Regions from separate parts of the Cobetia sp. BL01 genome, predicted to be linked through region 2. Evidence: predicted binding sites of a transcription regulator. Region 2 holds the regulator's gene; each other region holds the start of a gene.

Region 1 (5,312 bases), on a different contig from region 2:
ACATCGAAGTTGTAGCTGCGGAAACCTTCCCAGTTGATCAGGGGCTGGGGCGTGGCGAGATTCGGGTCAATGCGATGGAACTGCCCGGCACTGCACTCTAGCCATTCCCGCACTTCCTTGCCGGTAACCTTGAGCGCCACCAGCGTATTCGGATAGAGATAGAGGTCGGCGGCATTGCGGAAGCTCAGCTCGCCGGCCTCCATCTCGGTGAACTGGGTCGGGTCATTGTGACGGCCACCGACCTTGAACGGCGCGGCTGCCGAGAGAATCGGCAAACCTTCCAGGTCCGGGTCGCCTTCGACGAAGCGTTTGACGTAATCAGCCTGGGCACGATTGACGATCTGGATCGTCGGGTCGTCCTGCACCAGCGCCAGATAGCTCTTCATCGCCGCACTGGCGCGACCGATGCTGCGGTTGACGTACTCCCGCGTGGCGCCGTGCTCATGCTCGACCAACGCCGCCAGTTCGGCATCTTCCCCCACCTGCGCCTCGCCACCCACCTGAATCGGGCGTGCCTCTGTCTGGCCACTTACCACCCGCCACTGGCCCGAGTCATTGCTCAGTTCGAGATCCATCACGCCCACATGGCTGCCCCAATGCCCCGGCATCATCGCCGGCACCCCATTGAGGGTGCCCTTGGCGATATCGGCCCCCGGCACCTCAGCAAATTCCTCGCTGGGGAAGACCGCATGGGCATGCCCGAAGGCGATGCCATCGATGCCTTCCACCTGCGAAAGGTAATACACCGAATTCTCGGCCATCACCCGGTAAGGGTCAGTCGAGATGCCGGAGTGTGGGATGGCGATCACCACATCCGCGCCCGCCCGGCGCATCTCGGGTACCCAGCGCCTGGCGCTCTCGGTGATGTCCTCGGCCGTCAGGCGGCCCTTGAGGTGCTTGCGATCCCAGGTCATCACCTGCGGCGGCGCAAAGCCGATATAGCCGACCTTCACTGTCTGAGCGTTGCCCTCACTGTCGGTGAAGGCATGGGGGGTGATCTGATAAGGCGTGAAGTACGGCTCGCCGGTCGTGGCGTCCAGCAGATTGGCGTTCACATAGGGGAACTGCGCGCCGGAAAGCGCCCGTTCGAGATACTCGAGCCCGTAATTGAACTCATGATTGCCGATGTTGCCGACATCGTAATCCAGCTGATTCATGACCTTGTAGGCCGGGAAGACATCACCCTCCTCGAGACCTTCCGCCGCCATGTAATCGCCCATCGGGCTGCCCTGAATGAGATCTCCGTTGTCCAGCAGCACGCTGTTGACCACCTCGGAACGCGCCTGCTGGATCAGGCTCGCCGCCCGCACCAGGCCGATGCGCACGCTGGGACGATCCTTGTAATAGTCGTAATCCATCACGTTGGCGTGGATGTCGGTGGTCTCGATCACGCGCAGTGACAGCGTCGCGGCATTGGCTGGCTGAGCGATCATCACGATACCCCCAATGCTGGCCAGACCGAGGATGGCTGCCCGCAGGCGACGCATTGCACACGGACGCCGAGTGTTCCCCGCAGCCTCTTTGGTACCAGAGGCCGGCTGACCTTTCCTTCCGGATGATGCATTCGCCATCTCTCACTTCCTTGTCATGGGGGGATGTTCCTGTAGCCCTTCAGGGCAACGCTCCATTATTCAGATGCCGACGCCTCAGGCAACTGGCGGTCCCTGCCCGCCAGCCAGCCGATCCCCGCCATCAGCACACTGAGGGAGGCACACACCATCAATGCCAGCTGCCAGTCACCCTGCCGATCGTAGAGCGCCCCGATCAACGGCGGCCCCATGGCCGCGAGCAGATAGCCCAGGGTCTGCGCCATGCTCGACAGCGACGCCGATTGCATGGCATCGCGCGCTCTGAGCCCCATGAACGACAGGGCGAGAATGAAGCTGGCACCGGAGCCCGCGCCCAGCAACAGCACCCACACCAGCGCCCACCCCGGCATCAGCCACAGCCCGATGAACCCTGCCAGCGACATGCAGGGCGTCGCGAAGGCGATCAGGCGTTGATCCTTCAGGCGCGGCATCAGAGGCACCAGAATCAGCCCCGGCAAGGCTGAGGCCAACTGCAGCAGGCCATGCAACGATCCCGCCTTTTCCGGGGAAAAGCCGTTGTCCGCCAGCATGCTCGGCAGCCAGCTGTTGACGGTATAGAACAGCAGCGAATTGATCCCCATGAACAGCGTCACCTGCCAGGCCAGTGGCGAGCGCCACACGGCTGCCTGACGCACCGGACCCGCGGCACCCTTCTCGACTTCCTTCGCCGCCGGCAGGGAGCGATGTGACAACTGTGGCCACCACATCACCATCGTCATCAATGGCAGGATGACCACGATGAGCATCGCGAATTGCCAGCCATCCGGACTGTCCTGCGCCAGCGGCACCATCACCGCCGAGGCGATGGCGGCCATGATGCCCATGGTCAGCACATAGCAGGAGGTCAGCAGCGCGATGTGTCGGGGAAAGCTGCGTTTGACCAGACTGGGCAACAGCACATTGCCCACCGCGATGCCCGCCCCGATCAAGGCGATCCCCACATAGAGCGCCAGCGTGTTGCCCTGCACCCGCAGCACGATGCCGGCGGCGATCGCCAGCAAGGCAAGGAAGACACTGCGCTCAAGCCCCACATGACGTGCGAGACGGGGTACCCAGGGGGACACCACGACGAACGCCAACAGCGGCAGAATCATCAGCAACCCTGCCGCCGTGGCATTGAAGCCCAGCGCCGCCTGCAGCCGCTCAAGCAACGGTGCGATACTGGTAAAGGGCGCACGCAGATTCATGGCAATCATCAGGATGCCGGCGATCAACACGGCAGGATGGCTCAATCGCCGAACAGGAGAAGAGTGGCAGAGTTCAGTCATGAGACGCTCGCAGCGAACTTGGAACGGACAGATAGCGGGACGACACATCAGAGGTGAATTCCCGCGCAGATTAACGATAGCGTAATCGCCAATATCGCTGCAGAATTGAGCCATCATGACATCAGATACCTGAAATCGGACAATCTGCGAGCCGACATGCCAGCCACCTCCTCTAGGACCTCCGCGACGCCGATTTCCCTTGCCACGCGAGACGCAACCTCATCGTCGGGAGTCGCCAGCGGTCACTCCTCCGTGCCCTTCTCCAGCAGCGTCTGCGAACATGACCCGGACATCTACGAGATTCCGGCCAGCGCCCTGCATGTGGATACCGGACAACAGGTGATGGAAGTCCCGATCCACCAGCATCGCAAGGGACAGCTGGTCATCGCCCTGCATGGCGTCGTGACCAGCCGCGTGCCGGAAGGGCTGTGGATGGTGCCGCCGCACAGCGGCGTCTGGATTCCCGGCAACCTGCCCCACAGCAACCACCTGACCCGTGGCGGCCGCGTGTGCCACCTGTTCATCGAGCCCGGAGCGCTTGAGATGCCGAGCCACAGCTGTACGCTGTCGATCTCGCCCCTGTTGCGTGAGCTGGTGCTGCGTCTGGCGGAGCTGCCCCAGCCATATCCTGAACAGGGGCCGACAGCGCGGCTGGTCGATGTCCTGCTGGAAGAACTGGCCTGCATGCCCAGCGAACGTCTGCATCTGCCCTTGCCTGAAGACCCGCGGCTGACCCGCATCAGCGATGCCCTGATCAAGACACCGGATGATCGGCGCACCCTGGCCGAGTGGGCGAGCGAACTGGCGATGAGCGAACGCACCCTCGCCCGGCTTATCCAGCGTGACACCGGCTTGAGCTTCAGCCGCTGGCGCCAGCAACTGCACCTGGTGGTGGCGATTCGCCTGCTGGCCGAAGGCATGAGCGTGCAGCGCGTCTCGGAAGACGTCGGCTATCAGTCAGTCAACGCCTTCATCAGCATGTTCAAGAAACTGCTCGGGACCACGCCCGCGCGCTACCTGCAGGAGCGCGAGCAACGCCGCTCGGGCAGTGAGCGGCCTCAAGAAGTGACTTGAGGGTCAGATTCATCCTCCCGTTACCCCAGTTCAGATACCTTCCCCTGTTCCTCATTTTCCCTTTTCCTTTTTACCGACGAGACATTGCATGAACCGCATCAACCCCGAGAAACTGTTGCAGAGCAAATGGACCGCCGTGACCCCCAGGAATCGTGAGCGACATTTCATCGTCACGCGCGTGATTCGTGATGATCAGGATGAGCATGTGGTCGAGGTCGTGTTGCAGGCGGTGCTGACACATCGCGATCACGTGCTGGGCTGGCGTGAGCTGAAGCAGGACGATGTCTGGCAGATGGGCTGGAAATGATTTCCTGAAATGAGCATCGCTGAACGCACAAACGCCGCTCATGAGCGGCGTTTGTGCGTGAACCTGCACGAAATTGAGCGAAAGACTGTGCATGGCCGAAGTCGCGCCTCAGACGATGACCTCCCCTTCCAGCTGATCACACAGTGTCGCCATGCGCTGCACGGCTTCCAGCAGGGTGTCATCCGGCACGGTGAGGGCAACACGTACCAGTGGCCTTCCGCAGTCGCCGAAGACACTGCCGGGCATTACCGCGACCTGCTGCCGTTCCAGCAGCCGCCAGGCGAACTGCTCACCGTCCAGGCCGGTGCGTGAGACATCGACCATCAGGAACATGCCACCCTGGGGCAGGCTGGAGGACAGCTGCGGGATGGCCGCCAGCGCCTCATGGACCAGACGCGCGCGGCGCCCGAGTGATTCGCGAAGACGCTCGGTGGTATCGAAATCCCCGCGCAGCGCGGCCTCGGTCATGTCGGCGATGAAGGGCTGGTTGCCGAACAGCATGGTCTCCGAGACAGGCAACAGCCGGCGGCAGAATTCCGCTGAGCCGATGGCCCAGCCACTGCGAAAGCCGGTGGCAGCATGGCTCTTGGAGATGGAGGACACCACCACGGTGCGCTCACGCAGTGCCTCGATCTCAAGCGGCGAGACGAATTCGCCCGCGAAGATCAGCGCTTCATAGACCTCATCACAGACGATCCACAGGTCATGCTCGCGACACAGCTCACCGATGCGCTCGAGCGTCGCACGGTCCATCACCGCACCCGTCGGATTGTGCGGCGTATTGAGCAGCAATACGCGACTCTGCGGCGTGATGGCCGCGGCCAGATCTTCCGGCTGCAACACGAAGCCATGCTCCATGCGCAGCGGTACCGGCTGCAGGTCACCGCCGGCACCCCGGATCACGCCCTCATAGGTGGCGTAATAGGGGTCGCCGGTCAGTACGCCGCATCCTTCTTCCACCAGCGCCAGCATCACCGCGAACAGCGCCGTCTGAGTGCCGGGGAAACACAGCACGTTGTCTGCGCTGATCTCGGGCATGCGCGCTGAGTAGCGCTCGGCCAATGCCGCGACCAG
Region 2 (5,312 bases):
CGTCATGCTAGGAGGGAGCCGCCTGCGCCAGACCCTGCTGCAGCGCTTCTACATCAATGCCACATGTCAGAGACCGCCTGCCTCGGCGGATGACTTCCCGGGAGAGGGTAATGGATATCACCAGCGATTCGCACGGCAAGCACATATCCCAGCAGTTCAATCACGAGCTGGATGCGCTGAAGACACACCTGCTGGCCATGGGCGGTCTGGTGGAGAAGCAGCTGCAGGATGCCGTCACGGCCCTGCTGGAGGGTGACAGCGAGACGGCGACACGCGTGCGTGACAATGACAAGGGCGTCAACGACATGCAGCTGAAGATCGACGACGAGTGCACCCGCGTGCTGGCGCGCCGTCAGCCGGCGGCCTCTGACCTGCGTCTGGTGCTGGCCGTGATTCGCGCCACCTCCGATCTGGAGCGCATCGGTGACGAGTCCAGCAAGATCGCGCGCAATGCCATCTCGCTGGTCGAGAACGGCCAGAGCCCGCGTGGCATGGTCGAGGTGCGTCACCTCAGTCAGCATGTGCGCAGCATGGTGCGTGACTCGCTGACCGCCTTCGCCCGCTTCGACACGGATCTGGCGCTCAAGGTACTGCGTGAGGATGCCTCGGTGGATCTGGAATACCAGAGCGCGATGCGTTCGCTGATGACCTTCATGATGGAAGACGCGCGCCAGATCACCCCGGTGCTCAACGTGATGTGGATTCTACGTGCGCTGGAGCGTATCGGGGATCACGCCGACAACCTCGCCGAGTACGTCATCTTCCTGGTCAAGGGCGTGGACGTGCGTCACACCGACACCCATGACCTCCAGCCGCAGGATCTCGACAAGCCCTGACGTGCAGGCCCCTTCCCCGGGGCCTGACGCCTGTCTGCCGATGACGCCCCGCCTCTGTCCCGCCGACGGAGTGCGGGGCGTCTGCCATTCGATGCGCCGACAGCTGCGTGGGACGGGTGGTAGTGCTAGGGTGTGGCTCCGGCCGCCCGAGGGCAGCCGCCTTTCACGAGATGACGAGGACGTCGCATGATTGATGCCGTATCGGCGCTGGTCCGCGGGACCCGCATGGTCTATACCCCCGGGCTACGCCGTTTCGTGTTCGTACCACTGGCGATCAACCTGGTGCTCTACAGTGCCACGCTGTGGCTGTTGTTCAGCCAGTTCGAGGGCTGGATCGATTACTGGATGCTCAAGGTGCCCAGCTGGCTGGAATGGCTGAGCTGGTTGATCTGGCCGGTGCTGGTGCTGAGTCTGTTGCTGGCGGTGTTCTTCACCTTCAGCCTGGTGACCAATCTGATCGCGGCGCCGTTCTACGGCATTCTGGCCGAGAAGGTCGAGCATCGTCTGGATGGCACCCTGATCGAAGATGAGCGTGGCCTGGTGAAGATCGGGATCGACTCGCTGGGGCGCGAGATGGCCAAACTGGGTTACTTCATTCCCCGCATGATCGCGCTGTTCATTCTCGGCTTCATTCCGGGCCTGAATCTGCTCTCACCGCTGCTGTGGGGGCTGTTCTCGGCCTGGAGCATGGCGATCCAGTATCTGGACTATCCGATGGACAACCATCAGGTCAGCTTCGGTGACATGAAGCAGCGTCTCAAGGCGCGCTGGTGGCCGTCACTGACCTTCGGTGGTGCCGTGTTCGTGCTGACGCTGGTGCCCTTGGCCAACCTGCTGTTCATTCCCGGGGCCGTGGCGGGTGCCGTCCTGATGTGGCAGAGCCACTACCGACAGCTGCCTGCCCCGCGCCGCTGAGCCAGGCTTTATCGCGAGCGTTGACGAACGCAGATACCACGACGCCCCGCCGTGACCTCATGCAGAGGGCGCGGCGGGGCGTTCGTGTCAGTGGGGCTGCAACCGTCAGGCAGTCGTCGCGCAGCGGCGTTCCACCGGGAAATGACAACGGAAGCGTGCGCCCTCGCCGGGCAGGCTGTCGATCTCCAGGCGGCCCTGATGGCGGATCAGCACATGCTTGACGATGGCCAGCCCCAGCCCGGTGCCACCAGTGGCGGTGCTGCGTCCCTTGTCGATGCGATAGAAGCGCTCCGTCAGGCGCGGTAGATGCACGGGATCAATGCCGTCACCGTCATCCTCCACCTCGACCATCACGCCCTCGCTGGTGCTCTGGCAGCGCAGCGTGATGTGGCAGTCTTCCGGCGTGTAACGCACCGCATTGAAGACCAGATTCGAGATCGCGCTTCTCAGCTCCTGCTCCTCACCCATCAGGGCCAGTCCGGGCTCGACCTCCACCGTGATGACATGCCGCTCCTTCGAGAGGCCTTCGGCATCTTCCCGGATACGTGTCAGCAGCTGTGCCATGTCGATGCGACGTCCTTCGCCCGACAGCTCGTCGGTCTCCAGGCGCGACAGGGTCAGCAGATCCTCGACGAGGTGCTGCATGCGGTCGGTCTGACTCTGCATCTGTCCCAGGCCACGCTGCCAGCGCGGGGGCAGGTCATCGGCATAGTCGGAATAGGTCTCGAGGTAGCCGGCCAGTACCGTCAGCGGCGTGCGCAGCTCATGGGAGACATTGGCCACGAAATCGCGGCGCATTTCCTCGAGACGGTAGAGACGGGTGACATCGCGCACCATCACCAGGCGCTCGTTGTCACCGAACAGGGTGATGGAGATCTGCAGGGTCAGGTTGTCGGAGAGCGGCGATTGCAGGGTCAGCGGCTCACGATAGGCCAGCCGATTGAAGTAATCGATGAACACGGGGTCACGCAGATAGTTGGTGACGTGCTGGCCGCGGTCGTGACTGGCCTTGAGGCCGATCAACTGCTCGGCAGCGCTGTTCCACCACTCCATGTCGCCGTGATTGTCGAGCATCACCAGGCCATCGCGCATCGCTTCCGAGGATTCCTGGATGCGGTTGAGGATACTGCGCAGTCGCTCCTGCGCCTGACGCTGACCCTTCTGGTAGCGATACAGACGATCGAGCAGATCCCCCCAGACGCCATCGCCGGGCGGCGGCTCTTCATGGGGGTTGGTGATCAGCCAGGTGTAGAGGCTCTTGAGGTGCTTGAGATGGACGAACAGGTACAGCGCCAGCCCCAGCGCCAGGCCCCAGCCCAGCAGGCCGAGCAGTCCGCCGACCAGCCCGAAGCCGCCCGCCAGATAGCCCAGCCGCCATAGCTCGTTCGTCCAGTAGCGCATCCGCGTCTCAGGCCTGGGCGCTGAAGCGATAACCGGTACCGCGGACGGTCTGGATCAAGTGCTGATGCCCCTCGCCCAGCGCCTTGCGCAGACGACGAATGTGCACGTCCACGGTACGTTCCTCGACATAGACATTGCCGCCCCAGACCTGATCCAGCAGCTGGCTGCGGGTGTAGGCGCGCTCCTGATGGGTCATGAAGAACTGCAGCAGGCGGTATTCGGTGGGGCCGACCTCCAGGGAGTTGCCGTGTGCGGTCACGCGGTGGCTGGCGGGGTCGAGCATCAGACCCTCGACTTCCACCGACTCCTCGACGCCCTTGGGCGTGGTGCGGCGCAGCACGGCCTTGAGGCGTGCCACCAGCTCGCGTGGCGAGAAGGGCTTGGTGATGTAATCGTCCGCCCCGGCCTCGAGCCCCTGGATCTTGTTGTCTTCCTCGCCCTTGGCGGTGAGCAGGATGATCGGCAGCTCCGCGGTGGTCTCGTCACGCTTGAGGCGGCGCGCCAGTTCCAGCCCGCTGGTGCCGGGCATCATCCAGTCCAGCAACAGCAGATCGGGCTTTTCATCGACGACGATGGCGTGGGCGTCCTGGGCATTGTCGGCCTCCAGCACGCGGTAATCCGCCATTTCCAGGGCGACGGCGATCATCTCGCGTATCGAGGATTCGTCGTCGACAATCAGTACGGTCTTGGAGCTCATCGCTAGATCCCATGCAGCAGTCGGCGCACGCGCCAGAATGACAAGTCGATGACGATTACAACCTGCTTATATGACAGTGAGATGACAATCGCCAGCTTGGCAGCTTGCCGCCCGGCTTGCCAGCGAGTCCCTCAACTCTCTCAAGGCGTGAATGCCACGCCTCGCCGCATGAGGAAGATCGCTGGCAGATCGGATGAGGACTCGGGCCCATTGGCCGGAAAGAGGGGTCAGGCAGCTGGCCAGGTCGCCAGCGCGATGCCCGCGAAGATCAGCAGGCCGGACCAGTGGTTGTTGAGAAATGCCTGGAAGCAGGGGCCACGCTCCCGCTCGCGAATCAGGCGCTGCTGCCAGACGAAGGTCACGGCCGCCGCGGCCAGCCCCAGCCAGTAGAAGATGCCCAGTGCCAGGTGCAGGCCGATGCCGATCAACACCGCCAGCATGCCCAGCTGCAGCAGACCGATCATCAGCGTGTCGGCGCGGCCGAACAGCACGGCGGTGGACTTGATGCCGACCTTGAGGTCGTCATTGCGATCGACCATCGCATAGGCGGTGTCGTAGGCCACCGTCCACATCAGATTGGCCGCGAACAGCCACCAGCCATAGGTCGGCACCTCCTCAAGCGTCGCCGCGAAGGCCATCGGAATCGCCCAGCCGAAGGCGGCACCCAGCACCACCTGCGGCAGATGATGGAAGCGCTTCATGAACGGATAGCTGGCCGCCAGCAGCACGGCGACGATCGACAGCAGCACCGTGGTCAGGTTGGTGAAGCACACCAGCACGAAGGCGGCCGCGACCAGCACACCGAACAGGGTCAGCGCCTCGCGCTCCGTGATGCGTCCTGAGGTCAGCGGGCGATCGCGGGTGCGTTCGACATGCTTGTCCCAGTGGCGATCCGCGTAGTCGTTGATCACGCAGCCGGCGGCACGCATCAGATAGACACCAGCCACGAAGATCAGCAGCGTATCGCGGTCCGGTAGCCCATCGGCCGCCAGCCACAGGGCCCAGAGGGTCGGCCACATCAGCAGCCAGGTGCCGATGGGGCGGTCCAGACGAGTCAGGGCGAGGTAATCGGCCAGTTTGGACGGGCGGGAAGCGGATGACGCTGACATCAAGACTCCTGATCGAACGGCAGTGGGGAATCAGAGTTCCAGAGCGTGCTGGAACCGAGGGGTGAAACCTTCCTGGACCAGTACCCGGAAGCGACCGTGCGAGAACATCGAGCGGCGCATCCACAGGCTGGCGGTGCGTGCCAGCGGCTGCGTGCTGGCAAGCCTCAGTGGCGCCCGGCTGACATCGATGGCGCTGCGGGTCAGGTCGGGCTGGCGGAACAGCCAATGGCCCAGCGAGCCTTCTCCGAGCGTCGAAAGACGGTGGCCATGGGCCAGGTCCAGCGCCGCCAGCGAGCGCGCGATCACCCAGGGCTCATCGCCATGACACAGGGCCACTTCGCGCCGCCAGACATG
Region 3 (5,312 bases), on a different contig from region 2:
GAAGGCGCCGAGAAACTCGACGTGCTCCACCTGCGCCGGCAGCCCCTCACCCACTGCGCACAGCGAGACGGCTTCCGGGCGAATGGCCAGACGCGCCTGATCCAGCCCCTCAAGATCATGCGCCGCGCATTCCAGACGCTGCTGACCCAGACGCAGAGTACTGGCGTTCTCAGGACAGCATTGCAGGAAGTTCATGCTGCCGATGAATTCGGCCACGAAGGCGCTCGCCGGCTGACGATAGATCTCGGCGGGGGTGCCGATCTGCTCGATCACACCATGGTTCATCACCACGATGCGGTCCGCCATGGCCAGGGCCTCTTCCTGGTCGTGGGTCACCATGATGGTGGTGACGCCCAGCCGAGCCTGCAGCGCCTTGATCTGACTGCGCAGATGCAGGCGTACGCGCGCATCCAGTGCTGAAAGCGGCTCATCGAGCAACAGCAGCCCCGGCTCGGTCGCCAGTGCCCGCGCCAGTGCCACGCGTTGCTGCTGGCCCCCGGACAGGGCCGCCGGATACTTGCCTTCACTGCCGGCCAGGTCCACTAGGGTGAGCAGCTCCGTCACGCGCCGGCGCATCGCGTCACGCGCATCGCGCCGATTGCGTAGCCCATAGGCCACGTTGTCGAACACCGTGAGATTGGGGAACAGCGCATAGGACTGGAAGACGATGCCGAAGTCGCGCGCCTGCGGCGGCAGCCGCGAGATGTCCTGGCCGCGCTGGTGGATGGTGCCTTCGCTCTGCGGCGCAAGCCCGGCGATGGCGCGCAGCAAGGTGGTCTTGCCACAGCCGGAGGGGCCGAGGAAGCACACGAACTCGCCTTCGCGGATCGCGAGGTCGATCTCGCTCAGGGCCGTGAACTGGCCATAGCGCTTGGTGAGGCCGCTGATCTTGAGGTGGATGCTATCTGACGACGCAGAACGCGAGATGGGTGCCTGAGGCGCTGCGTCACCCGCAGGTGCCCGGGCTGCAGGGCCGGAGGCCGCGCGAGGCGAGGCGCCGGCAGTCGCTGGCAGCGCTTGACGCGAGGCGTGATGACGCGGGGGTGCGGTCACAAGAGACATGCGAGAAACTCCCGGCCCCGGCGCAAGGCGCCGGGGCAATGACGAAGGTGGCTGGGCGTGACTTACTGACTGTCGGACTTGCCGTCGTAACGGCGCTGCTATTCGGCGAGCACTGCATCCCGCTGGTTGGCCGCCTTGGCAACGTCAGTCTCGATCATCATCTCAGTGATATTGGCCGGATAATGCTCGATCGGCTTGGCCACCCCCGGATAGGCCACGACCGCATAGCCTTCGTTGTAGAGTTCATTGGCCGGCTTGGACACTGCCCAATCCATCAGTGTCTGCGCCGCCTCACGCTTGTCGGTGCCCTTCATGATCGCCGCGGCTTCCATGTCCCAGCCCAGCCCTTCCTCGGGGAAGACCAGGTCCACCGGTGCGCCCTGTGCCTTGAGGCGCGCGCCTCGGAAGGCGAAGGACACACCGACCACGGCCTCGCCGGAACCGGCCAGGTTGCAGGGCGCGGAGCCTGAGTGGGTGTAGCGGGCGATATTGTCGTGCAGGCGGTCCATGTACTCCCAGCCGCCCTCGTCACCCCACAGCTGCAACCAGCTGGCGACATCCAGATAGCCGGTACCGGAAGAACTCGGGTTGGGCATGATCACGTGGCCCTTGAACTCGGGACGCGTGAGGTCTTCCCAAGACGTCGGCTTGGGCACTCCCAGTCGCTCACCTTCGACGGTGTTGTAGCAGAGCGAGGCGACCCAGGCGTCCATTCCGACCCAGGACGGGTCCTGGCCATCACGGTAGGCGGGGTCGACGAACTTGGTATCCAGCGCCTCGACTCCCTTGGGGGCATAACGCGACAGCATGCCTTCCTTCTCGAGCACCAGCAGGCTGGTCGCGGCCAGGCCCCACACCACATCCGCCTGCGGGTTGTCCTTCTCGGCCAGCAATCGTGCGGTGATCACGCCCGTGGAGTCGCGTACCCATTTGATGTCGATATCCGGATGCGCCTGCTGGAAGCGCTCGGCATATTTCTGCAGATCATCGGACTCCACCGCGGTATAGACGGTGAGCTCGGTGGCCGCCTGGGCATTGAGGGAAACGACTAGACCAACGGCACTGGCCAGCAAGGAACGGGTCAAGAAGGACATCGGGACTCTCCAACGCTTGGAATGAATGGCTCTCGCCATCTGGTATATACCAAGAGTATGGGCGGGCCGAATGACACCCCCGTGACAGTCAGTTGAAGGCCCAGTGAAACAGTGTTACCTCATATAGTGTCCCTGCAGCGCGGGTTCAGGGCTTGTTCTTGAGCGTGACGGTGATGCACAGCGCATTGTGCAGCCAGCGCTCTTCGTCATAGCCGATGGGACGATGCTGCTCATCGAAGGTAGCGCGACGTACGGTCAGACCGGAACTACCCATGGCGACCCCCAGCTCCCGGGCGGCCTGCTCCCCCAGCGACTCGGAGTAGAAGCGCAGCTCACGGTGGGCCAGCGTCAGGCCATAGCGCCCGCGCAGCTCCGCCCACAGTGACACCCCGAACTGGCCCTCCTCGAGCAGTCCCGGGGCACGCTCCGGCACCACCCACATCGACTCGCTGAGCACGGCGCGCTCATCCACGAAACGCCGGCGGCGAATATGATAGAGCGGTGTCTGGGCCGCCAGGCCCAGCGCTTGCGCAGCCGGTGGATAGGCCTGAACATCGGTCAGCAGCACTTCCGTCCGTGGCCGCCGCCCCTGCGCCGTCACATAGTCATTGAAGCCGGAGTCACGCGTGGGGTCGTAATCCAGCCGCGGCGGCGACACGAACCACCCACGCCGATTGCTGCGATGAATGCGCCCTTCTCCCTCCAGCTGCCCCAACGCCTGACGCAACGTCACGCGCGTGGTATCGAAGCGCTCGGCCAGCACGCGTTCCGAGGGCAATCGCCTATCTTCAAAGGCATCAGGGTCCTTCAGCTGTTCGCGCAGGCGATCGGTAAGGTGGAGGTAATACGCATCACTCATGACGAGGGGTCCTGACCAAAGATGAAGGGGTTGCCACTACCGGGTAATAACACGGCGCCGCTTGCCCCGCCGGCGAAGAAAATGCCCGGGACTCTGCGCCGCCAAACGGCTGGACGCTCCAGAAACTATCACATTCGCGTGACTCGCACTGGCCTGCCAGCTTACGTACCGCTGGCGCTGCAGGGTTTCATGACAGCCGCCTGGTTGAGCTCACAGGCGTGGATGGCGGTGGGATGACACGCTGATGTTCAAGGAGGGGGTGAACGCACAATGCGCAGCCTCTAAAGACTGCGCATCGCATGGGTAAACAGGAAACGAATGACCGGCGGGAGAACTCAGAACTCGCTGACGATATTCAGGTACTGCTGCATGTCCCCGACCATGGCCTGCTCCAAGAGCTTGCCTGTCTCGATGGCATAGGGCTGCTGGAAGTGAATGTCCCACAGGTCTGACTCCGTGCGCCAATGCTCGTATATCACCAGCGTGTCGTCCTGCCCGTCGATGGTATACAGATCAAACACGAGATTGCCCGGCTCCTCACTGCGCGTCTTCGCCACATGCGTGGTGAATTGCTGCAGCAATCGAGCGCGATATTCTTCCTTGATCTTGAAGATGAAGAAGATACTGAATACCTCATCTTCCGGCTGCACGTGCCTGGGGTTCGCCTCATGCAATGGCGCCGGGTCAGTATCGTTCAAGGGCATCACCTCGAATGGCGATGCCAACGCCGTGTCAGCCAGTTTCAGCAGGGCTTGCGCGTATGGCTGATTCACATGTGCCTGATGAGCTTCGGCGCTTGCCCAGCGCTCGTAGGCGAAGATGGTGGTGGGAGAATCCTTGGCCGCGAAGAAACGCATTTCCAGCATCTCCGGTTCAGCCGCTGAGCCCAGCTTGTTGTCAGCCAAGGCCTGCTTGAAGGTAGCGAGTTGTTCGGGCTTGACGTCAAATTTCACGATCAAGGTGAGCATGGAGATGCCCCTTATAGTCAGTGGTTGTCATAGGCCCAACGGCAAGAGCTGTTACGTCACGTGGCAGCAGGTCTGTCTCGGGAAGTGACTGACACTATCTCTCGCTGCCTGGCTGAAAAACCCGCGGCGCAGAGAAAGACTTTCAATGAAACCTTGAACGTGAATACAGCCCCTTCCTCTGCAATGCGCCGCTTGAAACAAGAGACTGCGGCCTCACGCAGATTCAGAACGAAAGATCCCGCAGGCAGGGCTACAGGATCAACGAATACAGACAACTCATCGACCAGCTCACGTCCTCATCCCAGGCCCTGCTTGCCACTCGCGGCAGAGATCAGCGCCGCCCCACATGACGTGTGACAGCCGTGAAACGCTACCGGCTTGCCATTCAAGCTGATGGTGGGATGCCCCTAGATGATGCTGCAGATGCTATGGCCATCCTTGGGACACCTTACCATGACCCCCACCACTGCCACCGGCTTGCCCTCCAACAGATAGTTGGACTGGGCATACACCACCTTGCCGCCATGTGTGGTGCTATCACCTGGCACTATAACGCCATCGCCGGAACTGAGCATCCGAGACCCTACAGCTGGGCCGCTTTGAAGACTCGCTCTCCCATGTGTCAACGTCCTCTTCCACGCCGAGTCAGCCGTTGCTTGGGCCATTGAGGGAGTCTTTTCCTCAAGCATTGGACAAGAAATACGCATGACGTAATGACAACGATTTATTTCACTTTCTGGCACCATTCAGAACACTCGGCAAATAAACACAACTCATGCCGAGTAATATTATTTATATAATACGTCATGTCTTTCATGCTGCTCTGGCACGTGTCACGCAACTGAACATCGTCGCACCCGCTCGTCCAATCATCGTTGAGGTGAATGAGAGGCAAGCTTTCCCCGCCAGGGTGTGGACATTGACATGCGCATAATTTATCGTTGCCAACGAATTTGATAACGAGAAAAAATAAAAACACCGTTTTGCCAAGCTTGGGGCTGACCAACAACTCGCATCAGCGCCCTTGCAAGGCTTGACCGATAACAAGGACGCGTATGCGATATCATTATTCCGATGAAGGCAGATGCATGCCACGCCGCCCTCCCCCAAGTTCCCGCCTGACCGGGAAGTGCCACCAACTCCGTCTTCATTGACCGAGATTGCCGATTATTGATGACGCGGCCCACGTGCTGCGCTGGATGCCATTTGCTTGAGCAAATGACGCAGAACTACGTCCACGGCTAAGAACCTTCCCCTCCTTACTCGTCGCTATCGACAACCGTTTGCCCTTAGGCGACTGCGTTGCGTAGCGCCCTGTTTCCCTACCGA

Evidence for each region. Region 2 encodes PhoB, which activates phosphate uptake and scavenging genes when phosphate is short. Its sites were predicted from a motif close to TGTCATANNNNTGTCANA; they were not measured.
Region 1: a site for PhoB is predicted at 1,573-1,590, ahead of ACZYGA_RS13320 (bifunctional 2',3'-cyclic-nucleotide 2'-phosphodiesterase/3'-nucleotidase). Genes of this name have one in related genera too.
Region 3: a site for PhoB is predicted at 2,226-2,243, ahead of ACZYGA_RS12860 (putative 2-aminoethylphosphonate ABC transporter substrate-binding protein). Genes of this name have one in related genera too.

The regions. Positions count from the first base shown of each region.
Region 1 is NZ_JBVBEE010000007.1:141,043-146,354, reverse strand. Features, by position in the region: gene ACZYGA_RS13320 (bifunctional 2',3'-cyclic-nucleotide 2'-phosphodiesterase/3'-nucleotidase) at 1-1,487, opposite strand, end outside; gene ACZYGA_RS13315 (MFS transporter) at 1,628-2,857, opposite strand; gene ACZYGA_RS13310 (helix-turn-helix domain-containing protein) at 3,014-3,931, shown strand; gene ACZYGA_RS13305 (TIGR02450 family Trp-rich protein) at 4,020-4,238, shown strand; gene ACZYGA_RS13300 (pyridoxal phosphate-dependent aminotransferase) at 4,347-5,312, opposite strand, start outside.
Region 2 is NZ_JBVBEE010000005.1:87,449-92,760, reverse strand. Features, by position in the region: gene phoU (phosphate signaling complex protein PhoU) at 111-836, shown strand; gene cysZ (sulfate transporter CysZ) at 1,023-1,751, shown strand; gene phoR (phosphate regulon sensor histidine kinase PhoR) at 1,857-3,152, opposite strand; gene phoB (phosphate regulon transcriptional regulator PhoB) at 3,160-3,849, opposite strand; gene ubiA (4-hydroxybenzoate octaprenyltransferase) at 4,077-4,958, opposite strand; gene ACZYGA_RS11010 (chorismate--pyruvate lyase family protein) at 4,989-5,312, opposite strand, start outside.
Region 3 is NZ_JBVBEE010000007.1:45,154-50,465, reverse strand. Features, by position in the region: gene ACZYGA_RS12865 (putative 2-aminoethylphosphonate ABC transporter ATP-binding protein) at 1-1,062, opposite strand, end outside; gene ACZYGA_RS12860 (putative 2-aminoethylphosphonate ABC transporter substrate-binding protein) at 1,161-2,156, opposite strand; gene ACZYGA_RS12855 (UTRA domain-containing protein) at 2,302-3,015, opposite strand; gene ACZYGA_RS12850 (putative quinol monooxygenase) at 3,351-3,983, opposite strand; partial or broken gene ACZYGA_RS12845 (PAAR domain-containing protein) at 4,280-4,531, opposite strand.